Regions from separate parts of the Ammoniphilus sp. CFH 90114 genome, predicted to be linked through region 3. Evidence: riboswitches for the same ligand, from Rfam matches in the RefSeq annotation. Region 3 holds a riboswitch; each other region holds the start of a gene.
The links. Region 3 has a riboswitch for cyclic di-GMP ahead of EIZ39_RS20640 (methyl-accepting chemotaxis protein). Riboswitches for the same ligand answer to the same signal wherever they lie in the genome.
Positions count from the first base shown of each region.

Region 1: it holds a riboswitch for cyclic di-GMP, as region 3 does, so the genes downstream of both, EIZ39_RS27150 (globin-coupled sensor protein) here and EIZ39_RS20640 (methyl-accepting chemotaxis protein) in region 3, are expected to answer to the same signal.
Region 2: it holds a riboswitch for cyclic di-GMP, as region 3 does, so the genes downstream of both, EIZ39_RS05255 (Flp family type IVb pilin) here and EIZ39_RS20640 (methyl-accepting chemotaxis protein) in region 3, are expected to answer to the same signal.
Region 4: it holds a riboswitch for cyclic di-GMP, as region 3 does, so the genes downstream of both, EIZ39_RS13315 (sensor domain-containing protein) here and EIZ39_RS20640 (methyl-accepting chemotaxis protein) in region 3, are expected to answer to the same signal.

Region 1 is NZ_SDLI01000020.1:37,146-41,360, reverse strand. It holds partial or broken gene EIZ39_RS24155 (GLUG motif-containing protein) at 1-442, opposite strand, end outside; partial or broken gene EIZ39_RS24145 (IS5/IS1182 family transposase) at 1,599-1,808, opposite strand; cyclic di-GMP riboswitch class I at 1,956-2,040, shown strand; gene EIZ39_RS27150 (globin-coupled sensor protein) at 2,129-3,460, shown strand; gene EIZ39_RS24135 (STAS domain-containing protein) at 3,557-3,859, shown strand; gene EIZ39_RS24130 (sensor domain-containing protein) at 3,899-4,215, shown strand, end outside.
Region 2 is NZ_SDLI01000002.1:119,938-124,152, forward strand. It holds gene thrS (threonine--tRNA ligase) at 1-837, shown strand, start outside; gene EIZ39_RS05245 (hypothetical protein) at 929-1,135, opposite strand; gene EIZ39_RS05250 (DUF192 domain-containing protein) at 1,298-1,642, opposite strand; cyclic di-GMP riboswitch class I at 1,865-1,950, shown strand; gene EIZ39_RS05255 (Flp family type IVb pilin) at 2,035-2,226, shown strand; gene EIZ39_RS05260 (TadE/TadG family type IV pilus assembly protein) at 2,398-2,778, shown strand; gene EIZ39_RS05265 (pilus assembly protein TadG-related protein) at 2,780-3,691, shown strand; gene cpaB (Flp pilus assembly protein CpaB) at 3,716-4,215, shown strand, end outside.
Region 3 is NZ_SDLI01000011.1:36,344-40,558, reverse strand. It holds gene murQ (N-acetylmuramic acid 6-phosphate etherase) at 1-881, shown strand, start outside; gene EIZ39_RS20645 (hypothetical protein) at 1,160-1,852, opposite strand; cyclic di-GMP riboswitch class I at 2,375-2,463, shown strand; gene EIZ39_RS20640 (methyl-accepting chemotaxis protein) at 2,548-4,215, shown strand, end outside.
Region 4 is NZ_SDLI01000005.1:206,967-211,181, reverse strand. It holds gene EIZ39_RS13320 (sensor domain-containing protein) at 1-444, opposite strand, end outside; gene EIZ39_RS13315 (sensor domain-containing protein) at 441-2,180, opposite strand; cyclic di-GMP riboswitch class I at 2,339-2,421, opposite strand; gene EIZ39_RS13310 (alpha/beta fold hydrolase) at 2,533-3,528, opposite strand; gene EIZ39_RS13305 (methyl-accepting chemotaxis protein) at 3,675-4,215, opposite strand, start outside.

The DNA.
Region 1 (4,215 bases), on a different contig from region 3:
CACGATCAATTGTACCTGAATTCCAGCCAACCAGAGCTCCATAGTATTGTCCACTTCCAGTTATACTGATGTTCTCCAGATTAAGATTTTTAACAATCCCATCCGGAGCAATATCGCCTAAAATTCCACCATACAAGCTAGAGTCATTGGTAATATAGGTCAAATTTCTGATTGTATGACCGGCTCCATCTAGAACACCCTGAAAATCTGAGCCAGGGTAATATCCAATGGGTATCCAGTTCGTTTCGTTACTAAGGTCAATATCTGCTCCAAGCTTATAGTAACCGGTAGGCTGTATATTCTTTAAATCTGTTACTGAATGAATAATATAGGGATCATCTTTCGTACCTGATCCCGCAGCAACAGCTGTAGCCTCAGGAAAGAACTGTACAAATAATGCGTATAGAATGGAAATTACAACTAACCGCCTAATGTAATTCATATTTTTTATCCCCATTCTGAAAAGATTCTATTAAATTAGGTTTTTCATTCGGTTCGATCACCCCACAGCTAAAATAGTATGATTATTATCTTTTAAATCTCCCAGATTGAGCATCCCTCCCCCGGTTCTGAGACAAATCCCCTTAAGACATGATTGGGTAGGGTGAAATGAATACCCCCCATCTTCTTAAATTAGAACAAGAGATTAGGGATTTTAGTGAGCGTTTCCCTAAAGTTTCTGACTCACAGTTTCCCGACGCCACTTCAAATAATGTAGGTACATTTACCCAATCCTCTACATTATATTACAATTTTCTTCATTCTGAATTGTTACTCAGTAAATTTAAGGAAAACTTAATGTTAACTTTCCAAAACAAAAAACCTGAGGGTTGAGAGTTAATCCCTACCCTCCGGCTCTTTTAAAAGAATGGGGTCTAACCCGTTCTTTCGCAGTTGTTGATCGTTCGCAGGCCTTGGCGGCGATTCTACCAATTAGGTCCCTGACCTGCTTTATAATCTTCGTCCGGTATTCTATAACGGATTCCATATTCAATTGAAACCATTGGGCAAGATGTTAAACATCTTGATTCTCACCCGAAAATCTATTACTTCCATTAGCCATACTGAACCACCGATAAAAAAGCATTGGAGAAAGTGTCAGTGTTTAAATGGATGTATTGAATGTTGGGCGCCATTGTAGCGATCTTCCACTCAAACTGAAGAGGATTCTTCTCTTTTTAATTCTTATCCTTACTCTGTTCCTTTAAGGCCTCCCGAAGAGATGAGTCAAAGATTTGAACTGAAATATTAGGCTTAGTTATCCGCTTATCCACGTATACGAATCGATGGCCTCCATAAGAACCTCTTAAGTCAATTGGGGTCAATCGCCCGAAACCCGAGGTAATACGGGGTCTGACCCCATTTTGCTCCACCGCCGGTAACATAAAAAGATAGAGGTGACGATAACCAAAGAGGTCAGACCCCACAAAAACCGTGGGAGTCATACCCCTTTGAGAGAGCCCTGCAAAAGTAACCCTTTTGAAAAAGACTTAGTGGGGTTAGTCAATTAAAACGAGTGAAATTATAAAAAAATGCAGTCAACCTCCCTAGGAGGCTGGCTGCATTTTGTCTATTAGCCTTATTATTCGTTTGACGTTTAGATGTTGTTTGTAACCAAAAAACGATTGAGTCGAGCTTTTCCATCCAAAGCGAGCATCCGGGTCAATAGCGGACATGACACCTTTATTTGCAAGTAACCGTTCATCTTCCACGATCTGCTTGGCTATACTTACTTTCTCGGAAATCGCTCCTTCGTGATCAGGGAGCAAGGTTTCAACCGTTTCACCCAATTCAGCTAAATAGTGAAGCCGAAACCGCGGTGGGAATGCCCAAACCTCTGGTACTATCCACCTAACACCTAATTGTTACAAATTTCAAAACTACTATATTCCTGTTTAGTATAGTGTTATACTGCAAACAGATAATGGAAACCAACTGTTTCATAATCCTAAAATACTACATAAAGGCAAACCTATTGAAAGGTGGGGACGCAAAGCCACAAGCCTAAGGGAGAAATTCTATGGCGGTTGGGTTGCCAAGAGGTTCGATAACGAATGCTAAGTTATTCCTTTTTGGAATAGCTTTTTATTTTTATTACCATTAAAACATACTAGGAGATCCGATCCAAATGAGCAAATGTCCTTTTTCGATGGCTTTTACGTTCCTCGGTATCGCGCGAAAGAAACCCAAAATGGATTCTTTGCTTGAACAAAGTAAACGGATTCATGGTAAGATGGTCATCGATGACAGAGAGATTAGTAGACAGTTAGACATCATCTCCTTATCTGAAGAAGACTTAAAATTAGTGAAGCTGATTCAACCCCTCATCATTCAGAAAATGGATGACATCGTTCAGCAGTTTTATGGAAATATCACGAAACAGTCCAATCTATTGGCTATTATCACACGGCATAGTACGGTAGAGAGATTACAAGGAACCCTAAAAACCCATATTCAAGAGTTATTCAATGGCGAGATTGACGAGGAATTTGTTAAGAAAAGAATTCGAATTGCCCATGCCCATGTCAAGGTTGGATTAGAGACCAAGTGGTACATGTGTGCTTTTCAGGATTTGTTTAGCTCGATCGTAGCCATCTTGGACAAGCATATTGAAAATCGCACGGATTTAATAGGTGCCATTATGGTGTGCAGCAAGCTGCTAAACTTTGAACAACAACTTGTATTAGAGGCTTACGAGCAGGAACATCAGCGAATCCGCCAGGTTCAAGAGGAAACGAAACAAAAAGTGAATACAGCTGTTCAACAGGCCGTCGAATCGTTGGCTGCAGTTTCGGAAGAAACGAGTGCCTCCGTACAAGAACTCTCCGCCCAGACAGATCATATTATGCATTTTGCAAAGAGAGGCAGCAATCTTGCCATCGCTTCCGAGGAGCGCTCCATCAAGGGGAAAGGATTAGTAGAGAATCAACAAGAGAGCATGGACTCCATCCGTGACAGGATGAATAAAATTCTGCAGGATTCTGAGGATTTACAGAATGTCTCAAAGAAGATTCAAGATATTGTCGGGATGATTACCTCTATTGCCGATCAAACGAACCTTCTTGCCCTGAATGCAGCCATTGAGGCGGCACGTGCAGGTGAGTATGGGAAAGGCTTCTCGGTCGTGGCGGGTGAAATTCGAAAGCTAGCCGATCAAACGAAGCAATCCATCTCCGGTGTTTCAGCCTTAGTAGCCCAAACGGATACCCAAGTCTCTCATGTCTCTCAGTCTGTTCAATCGATCCACAGCCTCATTGAAAGCGGGAATCAATATGTAAGCCAAACGGTGGAATGTTTTGATGAAATTCTAGAAGCTATGTGTCAAACGAAAGAACAAAATCAAGCCATTGAAAAGGAATTAGAGATGTTTGTGAAGACGCTCGCTGAAATTTCCGAAGCTTCATCCGAGATCGCCTATTCTACCGATTCATTAAATCAAACCACAAATGAATTGATGTAATAGGGAAAGCCTTTTGCTTCATGTAATAGTATGTGAAAAATTGAACATTTATAAGGTTAACACCTTATCTATAGTATAAATGGAGGTGTGGAAAACATGACAACCTTAGTGATGAAGCTAGATGCTTCCGATTATTCCCTAGAAGATGGACGAATGGATGAGAATGACGCCTTGGTCATCCGACAAAAGATCATTAATGAAATGAACGAAGGAACTCTAGAATTTGTACTTCTTGTAGAGAAAAACCCACGGATCGATAAATCAGCCCTTCTTGTTCTGGCTGGAGTTTGGAAGCTTCTATTTTTACAAGGCGGAAGGTTGCAAATCGTCGGGGTAGAACAAGAAACTCGTCAATTCATTGAGGAGATGGGCTTATCTCCCTTTCTATTAGAAACCTAGCTGTCTTTTTGGCAATTTTTAAGGAGGTCCTGATCTTTCATGAGGTTCCTAACATTAGAACAATCCATCAAAAGGTATAAGGAGATTGAGTTTGCTCTCAATGCGTCTACGATTCTAGCGATCACAGATGAGCGTGGCATGATAACGGACGTCAATGATGCCTTCTGCCGCATTTCTCAGTACTCCCGAGAAGAACTGGTTGGCCAAAGTCATCGTATCATCAATTCGGGGCATCATCCCCCTGTTTTTTTTCAGGCGTTATGGGAGACCATTCGGTCTGGTTCCCTTTGGGAAGGAGAGGTCAAAAACCGTGCAAAGGATGGCTCTTGTTACTGGGTGAAGACAACCATTGTCCC
Region 2 (4,215 bases), on a different contig from region 3:
CGCTATGAAGCGTCTGGTGCCGTTTCCGGTTTACAGCGTGTTCGCGCTATGACACTCAATGATGCCCATATCTTCTGTCGTCCAGATCAAATTCAAGAGGAATTCAGTCGTGTTGTTCAATTAATCCAACAAGCTTATAAGGATTTGAATATCACGGATTACTGGTTCCGTTTGTCATATCGTGATCCAGAGGATAAGGAAAAGTACGTCCAAAATGACGAACTATGGGAAATGGCTCAATCTATGCTGAAGAATGCGATGGATAACCTTGGTCTGCCGTATAAGGAAGTAGAAGGGGAAGCAGCTTTCTACGGCCCGAAGCTTGACGTTATGGTAAAGACAGCCATTGGTAAAGACGAAACGCTATCAACAGCTCAATTAGACTTCTTACTTCCAGAGAGATTCCAGCTTGAGTACATTGGAGATGATGACAAACCACATCGTCCAGTTGTTATTCACCGTGGTATTCTTTCTACAATGGAACGTCTAACGGCTTACTTGATTGAAGTTTACGAAGGCAAGTTCCCGCTTTGGATATCTCCAACTCAAGTGAAGGTCTTAACCATTAGCAACGATTTAGCCGGATATGCGGAAGAAGTCGTACAAAAGTTGAAGCGAGTTGGCATCCGTGTAGAACTCGATAATCGTAACGAGAAAATTGGATATAAGATTAGACAAGCTCAGCTAGAGAAGATGCCATATATGGCAGTAATCGGGAAAGCTGAAGCAGAAAATGGACAAGTGGCTGTGCGTAAGAGAGATCAGGGTGACCTAGGTACGATGGCACTTCATGACTTTGTCCAACAACTAATCGAGGAAATTGCAGAGAAGAAGTAAGGATAATGGAAACAGCCCTCGCGTGATAATAGCGGGGGCTGTTTTGTTATGGTTGTCTACTGGTTTTGGAAGAACGGAAGAAAGTCGGTAGCTAAGCTTGATTTTCCGATTCGAGTATTGGTTTCTTTAAATTGAATAATAAACTATATACCATAATCACGTTCACGGCCCATAAGGAGAATAATATAGAGAGATTATTAAACTCAATGGACGAATAACCATTCAACTTCATGACCATTAGTGACTGAAGATAGATGAGAATGAAGCCAGCAATAATGGATAAGGCGATTTTATGCATCCATTCTTTCCTCCTGTAAAAGTTCTTATTTAAGTCACATTATATATATAAAAACGTCAAAAAACAGCTCTTGAAGTAGAGGGGGTTTTATGGGTGTGAACAGATTGCAAATAAAATATAAGAGGTTGCAAATAAATAAAGTATTTTTGCAAATATCCATCCTCAACTTACTTGAAAAACATCCCCGATCTCTAGGAGATATGGATGCCCTACCTGTAATTCAATGACATAATAAGCTTCCTTCACATAGGGGCTGATCCGCCAAGGTCTTAAGTCTTTTACTATCCGAATAACTACACCTTCTTGGTTTAGAAAGTAAACATCGATAGGGAACCGCATGAAAAACATATGTACTTGTTTGGTTCTATTGAATAATATTCCACGCTGGATTGTTCCCCTTCCCATTAGCCCGAAAAATCTCCTAGCAAAAGTAAAAGCTGTTTCGAGTTCTATTGTTAAATTTTGTTCCGTATTTCGCTTGGTATAGTGAAAAGATTGAATCTTCACTTTCATCACATCCAGATTCTAATTTTTTCTACCATAATGGAAAATAAGATAAAGCACAAGTTCATAATTCTGTCAGACTTTCGAGAGAAATAGAACTGGAATCATATATCTAATTTACCATCTAGGTAAATAGTTGGAATTCCAATGTCAAACATTGTAAAAATAACAGGAACTTTGTCGGATTATAAATAGCCGTATTTCCCACTAAGATAGAGACATAAACAACCGAAAGGGCAAACTTGAGGAAACTCAAGGACGCAAAACTAAAGGGGCTAAAGCACGAATGGCTAGGCCAGCCAGTTGCCGAAGATGTAAGCCTACTTTACATAAGTAGATGCCATCTCCTTCGGGACTTTAAGGGTTGTTCCACAACAATTAGAGGAGGAGACATTATGTTGAAACATCTAACACGTTTGTTCAAAGAGGAAAAAGGTCAGGGTATGACGGAGTATGCGTTAATTTTGGGGGTTATTGTTGGGATACTAGCTTTAATTACTGCTAGTCCATTAGGTACGGCTATAACTGACGCATTCGCTAACATTGCAGGACAAGTTAGCCCGACAACAACAACACCAACACCATAAAAAACTATTTTTAATTATTGCAACCACCCCGCCCCCGCGGGGTTCTCTTCTATCATCAAGGAGTCGATGTCTTATGACCGACCTAATCATAATCATTGCACTGGTCATTTCAGTGTGGAAGGATATCAAAGAACGACGCATACCTGCTGTGTACGCCTGGGGTGTAAGGTAATGCGATCCAATAAGGGGCAGTCTACTGTGGAGTTGGCATTATGCTTACCGATCTTGCTTATTCTCCTTATTGGCATCCTTGATTTTGGACTCGTTCTTCATACCAATTTAATGCTTGATCATGCGGGACGTGAAGCTGCACGGGCCGCAAGCGTGGGAAAGACGGATGCAGAAGTTAGCCAGATGATCCTTAGTGGAACTCCCGGTTTACAGTCATCTAAACTTTCTTTTTCCGTTACACCAGCTCAAGCAAACCGAACACGTGGAGTATACGCTACAGTGACGATATCCTATCCTATTGATTTTATTTCACCCATAACTAAAACGGTTTTTCAAAGTCCCTATACGATCACAACGAAAACAGTGATGAGGGTGGAATAACATGATGAACTTACTGCGTTCAGAAAAAGGTACGGTTGTCATCATCGTGGCGATGGTGATGACGTTATTATTAGGCATGACTGCATTAGTGTTAGATATAGGCGTGATTTATCTTGAAAAATCAAGACTTCAAAAGGCTGTCGATTCCGCTGTTTTAGCTGGAGCGATGGATTATCCCAGTAGACCGGATCTGGGCCAGCGTGCTGCAGAACATGTTGCTCAAGGAAATGGGGTAGAAGCGTCTGACTTAACCTTAACTTTTGACCGTACTGACATGTCCCTAGCAGGAGGATCGTCGAAAGAAGTGCTTGCAACTTTTTCGAAGGTATTAGGTTTTTCGGACAACACGATCCATGCTACAGCCAAAATTAAGTTCGGTCCAATCGGTGCAGGGGTGGGGGCCATCCCCCTTGGAGTTAATGCGGGGACCCCTTTAACCTTTGGACAGCAGGCCAAGTTAAAAGTGGGAACAGCAGATACAGGAAACTTTGGCGCTCTAGCGCTTACAGGTTCAGGAGCTAGTAACTACGAGAGAGATTTACAGCAAGGGTTTGACGGAGAGCTTAGCGTTTATGATGTTCTGAACACGGAGACTGGACAGATTGCCAATCCTACCAAACGAGCCATTGAGCATCGGATCTCCTCTTGTCCTTATCCAGGGGCTACTTACACGGATTATCCAGTGAATTGTCCAAGAATAGGGCTTATCCCTGTTTATCAGCCTGTGGTAACGCAGCAAAACCAAATTAAACAGGTTCGTGTGGTTGGTTTTGCCTTCTTTTTTATTGAATCGGTTAGTGATAACAATCAAGGGGCGGAAGTAGTCGGTCGATTTATAGAAAAGACGATATCTGGTCCAATAGTCTCAGCGGGTTCATCCTATGGGGCCTATGGATACAAATTGGTAGAGTAAACTAGAGCATCAGGAGAGAGACGGATGAAAACAAAAACCATTTGGATATGGGCTGTAATCTTTGGGATGTTGGCTTCAGGAAGTCTGTATCTCCTTCTATTGCCGCCTGCACCTACCGAGACAATGACACCTGTGGTAGAAGCCCCACAAGGAGAAGAACTTCCTGTGGCCGAGCCGGAAGCAAAGATTAATACTTCCTTAGAAGTAGAAATTCAACCTGGCAAGCGTGCCGTCTCGATAAGTGTAGATGAGGTAAAAGGAGTATCCGGCTTTCTCGTTCCTGGTAGTATGGTTGATGTAATCCTTGTGACTCCGCCAAACAAAGAGGCACTTTCTAAAGCATTCCTCCTTCTAGAGAACGTGAAGGTCTTGAGAGCTGGGAACGCCGTAGCGTGGAGTGTTCACAAGGAGCAAGTGAAGGAGTATCAAACGGTTACGCTGGAAGTCTCCCCTGAAGAAGGTGTTTCCCTAGGATTAGCTACCCAAACCGGATTAGCTCTTCATCTTATGCTCCGCCATCCTGA
Region 3 (4,215 bases):
TAACGACAGAAATGAGAAATGAAGCCACGCAAAATCTAGATTCCTTATCGACGCGTGAAGTCGTTGAATTAATGAACCGTGAGGATCAAACGGTGGCATATGCGGTAGAGAAAGAGCTGGAGCGAATTGGCAAAGCGGTAGATCTGATTGTTGAATCCATGGAAAAAGGCGGTCGTTTGTTTTACTTTGGTGCAGGGACCAGCGGCCGGTTGGGTGTCTTGGATGCCTCGGAGTGCCCGCCGACGTTCGGTACGGAGCCTTCTCTTGTGCAGGGCGTCATTGCAGGAGGGCGTAAGGCTTTAGTCGAAGCGATTGAGGGTGCTGAAGATCTGCCGGAATTAGGGCAAGAAGATGTCGTGAAATACGGCGTGAAGTCGGGCGATGTGGTGGTAGGGATTGCGGCAAGCGGACGTACTCCTTATGTTCTAGGTGCGTTGCAGGCGGCCAATGAGATCGGGGCGGTTACCGTTTCTCTATCCTGCAACTCCACTTCGGTGTTGACGGGGGAAGCTGATGTTGCGATCAATGTGGTGGTCGGACCCGAGGTCGTCACTGGCTCTACTCGTCTCAAGGCCGGAACGGCCCAGAAGATGGTCTTGAATATGCTGACGACAGGAGCGATGATTCGGTTAGGGAAAGTCTATGGCAACTGGATGGTGAATGTTCAGGCGACGAATCATAAACTGCGGGAGCGCGTGAAACGGATTATCATGGAAGTGACGGGAGTGTCTTATGAGGAAGCTTCGGTGCTTTCGGAGCAGTCTGGTGGAGATGCTAGAATCGCCATCGTTATGCAGCAAACGGGATTGAGCTATGATGCGGCGGTTGAGTTGTTGGAGCAGACCAGAGGACGTGTGCGTGAGGCGATTGCGCAAGGATAGCAGGGTGCGGCGCTGGCTGGAGCTAGAGCTCGGCTGGTGCTGGTGCTGGAGGATAACCGGAGTATTTTCCGCTATTAGTAGATTCGAGTGAAAAAGTGCGGAAATAGGGGGAGAAAGTTCCCTTATTGGCTCCGAATACTTGACTTTGGGCGGGTTTTGGGTGAATAAGCGGAATCGGTTCCGTTATATCCACTCGAAAATCGGACTTTTGAAAAATAGGCGGAATTTCTCCGCCTACTTCTCATACAAAAAGGGGGCTGGCTCAGGCCCCTTTTTTCCTACATACTCTCTGTTACCTTCTGCATCAAAGCAGCTCGCTGGTTTTTCTTTCGAGCCTTGTATTCGGTTTCTGCTTGCTTTATAAGCGATGTCGAGTGTCCAGCTGCTATGAGGTCTTGTTCCATTTGTCCGAGTAGTTGATAAAATTGGCTGTCCGCTGTAGATTCTAACTGTTTGGCCTTTGATAAGTATTTAGAAGCTAGTGAGATTTTGGATTCATTGGACTGTCCGTTTTTGACGGCTATATATTCTTGCTTCGCTTGTTCAATGAGCCCCTTTAATTTTCCTTGATAAGATCGTTCTAGTGCCTTAAACTTCCCCTTGTACTTCTCTAGAATGTCGGTTTGAGTGGCAACCGGAGAAGAAGATGGAGGGGTGGGTGAGGCATCGGTTGGCTTAGGCTCAGATGGATCCGAATGGGCGGGCTGCTCGGTTGGAACGGCCGACTCCGCTTCAGGCGTTGGTGAGGCTTGCTCCGTTGACTCCTCCGCTAGCTCCTCCACAGGCTCGGCTTTAATTTCTGGGTCATTGAGCCAGTCGAGACTGCTGCTATCTCCTGCGAAAAGGGAATTCGGATCAGATTCTTGTACTTCGGGCACAGGGCTTGGACTAAAATAATAGGAGTATGAAAAAAGTACAATGGCGATTAGGGCAATAGGGATAGAAATCCAAATCAATTTCTTCAAAGGCATGTACCGGTCCTTTCCGACGGAATAATGCCCTTATTTTAACATAATTGGGTCGTTTACGGTTCAACTAATTCCATTAATTGCTCTTCATATCCCTTAGGAATGAAATTATTTAGGAAAACAATTCTGCTCTTTCCATGACGCACCTCGCTTGCACTAGAGGATGATGATCGGCCGACTTAAGGTTATGATCAGCGGGTCTCCTGCTCTACCATACCTAGTTTTGGATAATGCTCTTCGTCAATCTTCTACAAAATTTTTATACATATTTCGAGCCCGAATTCTAGCAAGGAGTCGATGTGATGGTGAGTAGGTGGTCTATTTTTATTATAGGCGGCCTAAGTATTTTGATGGGCGTCGAAGCAACTCGCTATGTGATTATATCGTGTACGTGGTTCGTATGATTGACCACGCCGCTGTTGGCCAGACGGAGCAGTTCAGGAATTTCGTAGTACGGAAGAACTAGTGAAGTAAATTTAAATTGTAAAGAATCCCGAGAAATGGTAGAAATAGAATATAACTTCAACTCGATCAAGGCAAATCTATCGAAAGGTAGAGACGCAAAGCTATGGGTCTAAGGTCCTTTTTGTGACTATGATCGCCAGGCTGCCGAGTAGCTAGGATGATGAAGCTGCTCTTTAAGTATTTACGAGCAGTTTTTTTTGTCTGTATTTTCTATATAGAGAGGAAGGACAGGTATGACCATTTCTAGGATGATGAAGCTTCAAATTATGGTGATTGTCGTATTATCGGTTGTCACACTTGGAAGTTTGTATCTGTTGCATAGTGGGGTTCAGCAACAGAGGCAAGCGGATCAGAACGCGATGGAATTTAAGCAATTAGGTTTTGACTTGTTCGTGGCATCAGAGTTTCTTACAAATGAAATCAGAAGTTATGTACAGTACGCAGAGGTAGTTTACTTAGATAACTATTACACAGAGACGAACGAGACAAGAACGAGAGAGCGTGTGGCAGGAAGGCTTTTGGAGTTGAAGGCCCCGGAGGAGCTGGTAGCTCTGGTTAAAGAGGCAGGGGAACATGCAGACGCCTTATCCCGTCTTGAAGCGGAAGCGATCCAAGCGGTGAGGGGGCAGTCCTTTGTTAAGGCTAGAGAGTTGGTTTATGGAAGCGACTATAAAAATACGAAGCTATTGATGGCTCAATCTATAACCAACTTCCAGCAGCAACTTGAAGACTGGGCCAATAAGGAGGCGAAAAAAGCAGAACAGAAGATGAATCTTCTCCTATTGACGACGGTATTGATGTTTATTGTCATCATTGCTAGTGTAACGAGTTCGCTCTTTATTTTGAATCGTAAGCTCAGACCTTTACAACAGGTTACCATGGCTGCTCATCAAGTTGCCCAAGGAAACCTTCAGGTTGAAACCCTGCCAGTACATAGTAAGGATGAAGTAGCGCAGGTTTCTTTAGCCATTAATCAAATGGTTGACAATCTTCGAGACTTAATTCAACAGATAGCGTCCTCATCTGAACAGGTGAATGCTTATTCCGGGGAGCTCATTGCAAGTGCCGAGCAAACGAACCGTGCCACGGAGCATATTGCTTCTACGACAGAGCAAGTCGCTGCGGGAGCAGAGGACCAGGTGAAAGGAATGGAGGAAACCTCTTCTGTTATTAATCAGATGTCAGCTAGTCTGAGTCAAATCTCCGTGAATACGCAAGGAGTTACAGAGTCGGTTGCCTCCACGAAAAATAAGGCTAACGTAGGGATTGAATCTATTCAGGTGGCAGAAAGTCAAATGAGTTCGATTCAACAAAACGTGAATGGATTAGCGGGTCTTGTACAGGGATTGGGTCAGCGTTCTCAAGAGATCGGACAGATCTTAGAGGTGATCACTGGCATTGCTGCCCAGACGAATCTCTTGGCATTGAATGCTGCCATTGAAGCGGCTCGTGCCGGTGAACATGGACGAGGGTTCGCAGTAGTAGCAGATGAAGTGCGAAAGCTCGCGGAACAATCAGGTACCTCTGCCCAACAGATTTCGAATTTGATTCAGCAGATTCAAGAGGAAACAAGTCGGGCCGTGGAATCCATGTCGAAGGTTACCGCTGAGGTTACTCAGGGAATTCAAGTGGTAAATCATGCGGGAGACTCCTTTAGCGAAATTCAACAGGCTGTTGTTCACGTGACAGAGCAGATTGAGCAAGTATCGAGTGCAATTCAGGACATGACGACGGGGGCACAGCATGTGGTGGAAAATATCGAGACCATCTCGAGAGTGATCGAAGAAACGGCATCTGGAACGCAAACGGTATCAGCAGCTACGGAAGAACAACTAGCGTCCTTGGAGGAAATTACGTCTTCGGCATCGTCCCTTTCGAATATGGCCGATGGTCTAAATCAG
Region 4 (4,215 bases), on a different contig from region 3:
GTAGGCCATCTTCTTAATCATTAGTTCCGCTTGCTTACGCTTGGTAATATCGGCAAAAAGAGCAACTCCACCACGTATATCCCCTTGTTTATCATATAAGAGCGTAATGGACAGGCTTAAATCAATAGTCGATCCATCTTTCCTCGCTCTCCTGATTTCTACATCGGTCAAAGCATTTCCTTGCAGCAAAAGCCCCAATAGATTGCTAAATTCATCCGCATTCGTATCTTCAGAAAACAGCGGGTTCGGTTTATTTAGCACTTCTTCTTCCCGCCAACCCAGCAACTTCTCGGCAGCCGGATTCCACATGTTCACATGACCATCATGATCAAAAGACACAATTGCTAAAGGAGACGATTTAATAAGAGCTTGGAGAGTTTCGGTCGTTTCCCACAGTTCCTTCTCGCCGACTTCCAATATATAACTACCATTATCTTTTATCATCCTACAATCCCTTTTGGAGCCTCAATCTTCCTTTTTACCTTTAGAACTTCTTCAATCTCCCTCAAAGGTAAAGGCTTGGAAAAATAGTATCCTTGCATCACATCACAGTCATGTTTACGAAGAAAGGCAAACTGTTCCTCGGTTTCAATCCCCTCCGCAATCACTTGCAAATCTAGTATTTGAGCAAGTTGAAGAATTGCGATGACGATTTCTCTTTCACTAGGACTAGATTCGATTTCCCGAATAAAAGACTGATCAATTTTCAAGATATCAACAGGAAACTTCTTCAAATAGCCAAGGGATGAATACCCTTTTCCAAAATCATCAATCATAATTTTAATCCCCATGTTCTTCAATTGTTGAAGGGTCGCCAGGATTTCATCCGTATTTTCCATCATATCCGTTTCTGTTAACTCTAGTTTTAGGTATTGGGGCTCTAAACCCGTTTCGTTAAGAACATCAGATACAAGTTGAACTAAATTGCTCTGTTTGAATTGCTTAGTAGATAGAATGACCGATACGGATATTGGAGGATATCCTGCATCTTGCCATGCCTTGTTCTGCACGCAAGCGGTATAGAGCACCCAAATCCCCAATGGTATAATATGTCCGATTTCTTCAGATAAAGGGATAAAATCCGCAGGAGGAACTAGTCCTAAGTCCGGGTGGTTCCATCGCACTAGCGCTTCTACACCCGTAATCTCCAAAGTCTTGCTGTCATATTGAGGCTGGTAATAAAGAACGAATTCATTGCGATCCAATGCTTTATGTAATCCGTTCTCTAATACGAGTCGTTCAAACATCCTTGCATTCATTTCAGATGCATAGAACTGGTAGCAATTTCCTCCCCGCTCTTTCGCTTTATACATCGCAGAGTGGGCATTTTTCAGTAATTCTTCTCTCGTATTTCCGTCAAACGGATACAAACTGATCCCTATGCTAGCCGTCAAACGAAATTCAAATTCCTCAAAGTTCAAAGTCTCCGATAATTTATCCAGAACTCTTCCAGCTACTCTACCGGCATCTTCTACTCGGCCGACGTCCGAGAGTATAATGGCAAACTCATCTCCCCCAAACCGCGAGATGGTATCATTCTCGCGTAAGCAGAACTTGAGCTTATGAGCCACTTGCCGCAAGATTGCATCCCCTTTATCATGACCGAGAGGATCATTGAGATGTTTAAAGCGGTCTAGATCAAGAAAGAGAACCGTCACAATGGACTGGTTTCGTTTAGCATTGGAGAGGCTTACACTTAAACGGTCATTAAACAGCATTCGATTAGGTAAACAAGTGATATGATCCTGGTAAGATAAATAATGAATCATCTCCTCTGCTTGTTTTCGCTCAATAATATCATTCACGATCGCGAGTACTAAGCTTTGATTTTCCTTTTCAATTAAATACAACTGAATTTCCACAGGATAAACCGTAGAATCCTTCCGAAGCAGGGATGTTTCTAGTGAAACAACGGTTTGCTTGCCAGAAGTCAACGGATCAATAATTCTTTGAAACTCTTTTTCTGTCAGTCTCGTCATGACTTCCACAGGGCTCATATCAAGAAGTTCATCTAGGGTATAACCCAAATTCTTTGATGCAACCGTATTCACTTCAACAAATTTTAGTGTACTAGTATCAAAAAAATAGATTTCACGAGTATCGTACATGATATTTAAAAAGTGATCATATAGAACTTTCGTGGTTTTCCGTTTGTCTATCACTCTATCTCTAGGATCCATTTGTTGTTATTCTCCATTTTCAAAAATTATAGATACCCTAACGCGATAGGAAACTATTACTCCATACCTACCGTTACTTGGATAACTAAAAAACCACTTCAAAAATGAAAGTGGTTTCCCCATATCATGGTTTTATATCCCATATATGAATCGCCAATTTCGGTAACCCAGCCACCATAGGGGGTCCCTTAGGTCTGAGGCTTTGCGTCCCCATCTTTCGATGGGTTTGCCATTATCGCTCTGGTTAAATTCGTTACTTTAGTCCTTTATATAGTCTTTTAGAACTAAATTATGATATTCTTATTATGACAATTTTAGTCAATAATTTCAATAATTTATCAAAAACTTTGCCTTAGAAGGCTACAGATGTTTCTTTGATTGTTTTTAGCAATTCACAAAACTTGCCTGGCTCTTCAAAACAAGCCAGATGACCCGATTCTTCGAATATGACGAGTTCCTTTTTAGGGGCTTTTAGTATTTCAAAATATTGTGAAGTGCTTTCCAGAGGAACCAGCCTATCATGCTTACCCGCTATAAAGTAAATCGGGACATGTACTTCTATAATTTTTTCCCTTAGATTCATACTTGACCACTCTTCCCACAAAGTATCAATGGAGAAGGTGAATCCTTTCATAAAATTTATTTTTTCTTTAAAAGTTAACTCAGAACAAAAGATGCTCGCAAACTGAATGAGGTGTGTACTTTTTTTATAACTAACCCCTTTATACTTCGTAATTAGTCCTCTTTGCCTAACTAAATCTTTCGTATTTTGGTAAGAACCGTTAATGGGCCTTCCCATTGTTGTTAAATCTTCTATCGCTTTTTTGTCTCCCCGTTCTTTTGCTATTTGTAATGTTGTTTCATAGCATGCTAATTCCTCTTCTGCACGGTAGACTACTTGATTAATTCCAATATAAGCCTGAACAAACTCAGGATATCTATGTAAAAGCAACATCCCCAATACACTACCAAAGGACTGTCCTGTTAAGAACACTTGTTTCTGTTGGAAACGATGTAACGCATAAGAGATGACTTCCTTTGCGTCTTCTACAAGTTGGTTCATATTCATCGTCTCTTGAGGAATATTGGGATGATAGGACTTCCCTGCCCCTCGTTGATCCCAATTGATAACGACAAAGTCCTTCTCTAAATCGCTAAGATACTTTCTGAAATTACCTGTTTGAGATCCCCCTGGACCCCCATGTAGATGAAACAGTATAGGACTAGTTCGATCTTGACCTCTCATCACCACCCACTGTTCCGTACCGTTAATATTTAACTTCTTCATCTCAGCTATCCCTTTTTCAGTCTTAATCTCGGTTGTGAATCCTCCGATTAATGATCTCATCGAATCCTCCTCTAATCCTCTTATTGGAAAAACTACAATAATCAAATCCTATCCATATATATCGTTTTATTCCAGTAAAGATTGAAAAAGCCAGTCTATACACGAATATCAAGTAATAGACTGGCCTCGGGAGAGAAATGCTCCCTCTAATGCTTAAATTTAATAATAAATCCTTTAATTTCTTCGGACAACCTAGCTAATTGATCACTAGAGTCGGCTACACTTTCTATGGCACTCACTTGTCCCTCTATGGTAGTAGAAGCAACCTCCGTACATGCTGCATTTTCCTCTGAAATGGCAGACAAGTCTTGGAAGATTTCAATAATATCTTCCTTCTTATCCTTCATTTGACTAGAAGAAGCATTCAAATTTTGAATAACACCCTGCATCTTATCAATCGCTTCTGCAATACCGATAAACTTATTACTTACTGTCTCCACACTATGGGTTTGTAAAGAAATGATTTGATTCACTTCTTGCATGGTGTTTACAGCATGTTCAGTCTTTGATGTTAATTCAGAAATAATATTTGCGATCTCGTTGGTAAACCCATTGGATTGTTCAGCTAACTTCCGTATCTCATCGGCAACAACGGCAAACCCTTTTCCAGCTTCACCAGCTCTAGCTGCCTCAATAGCGGCATTGAGTGCTAGTAGGTTCGTTTGGTTAGCAATATTTCCTATCATC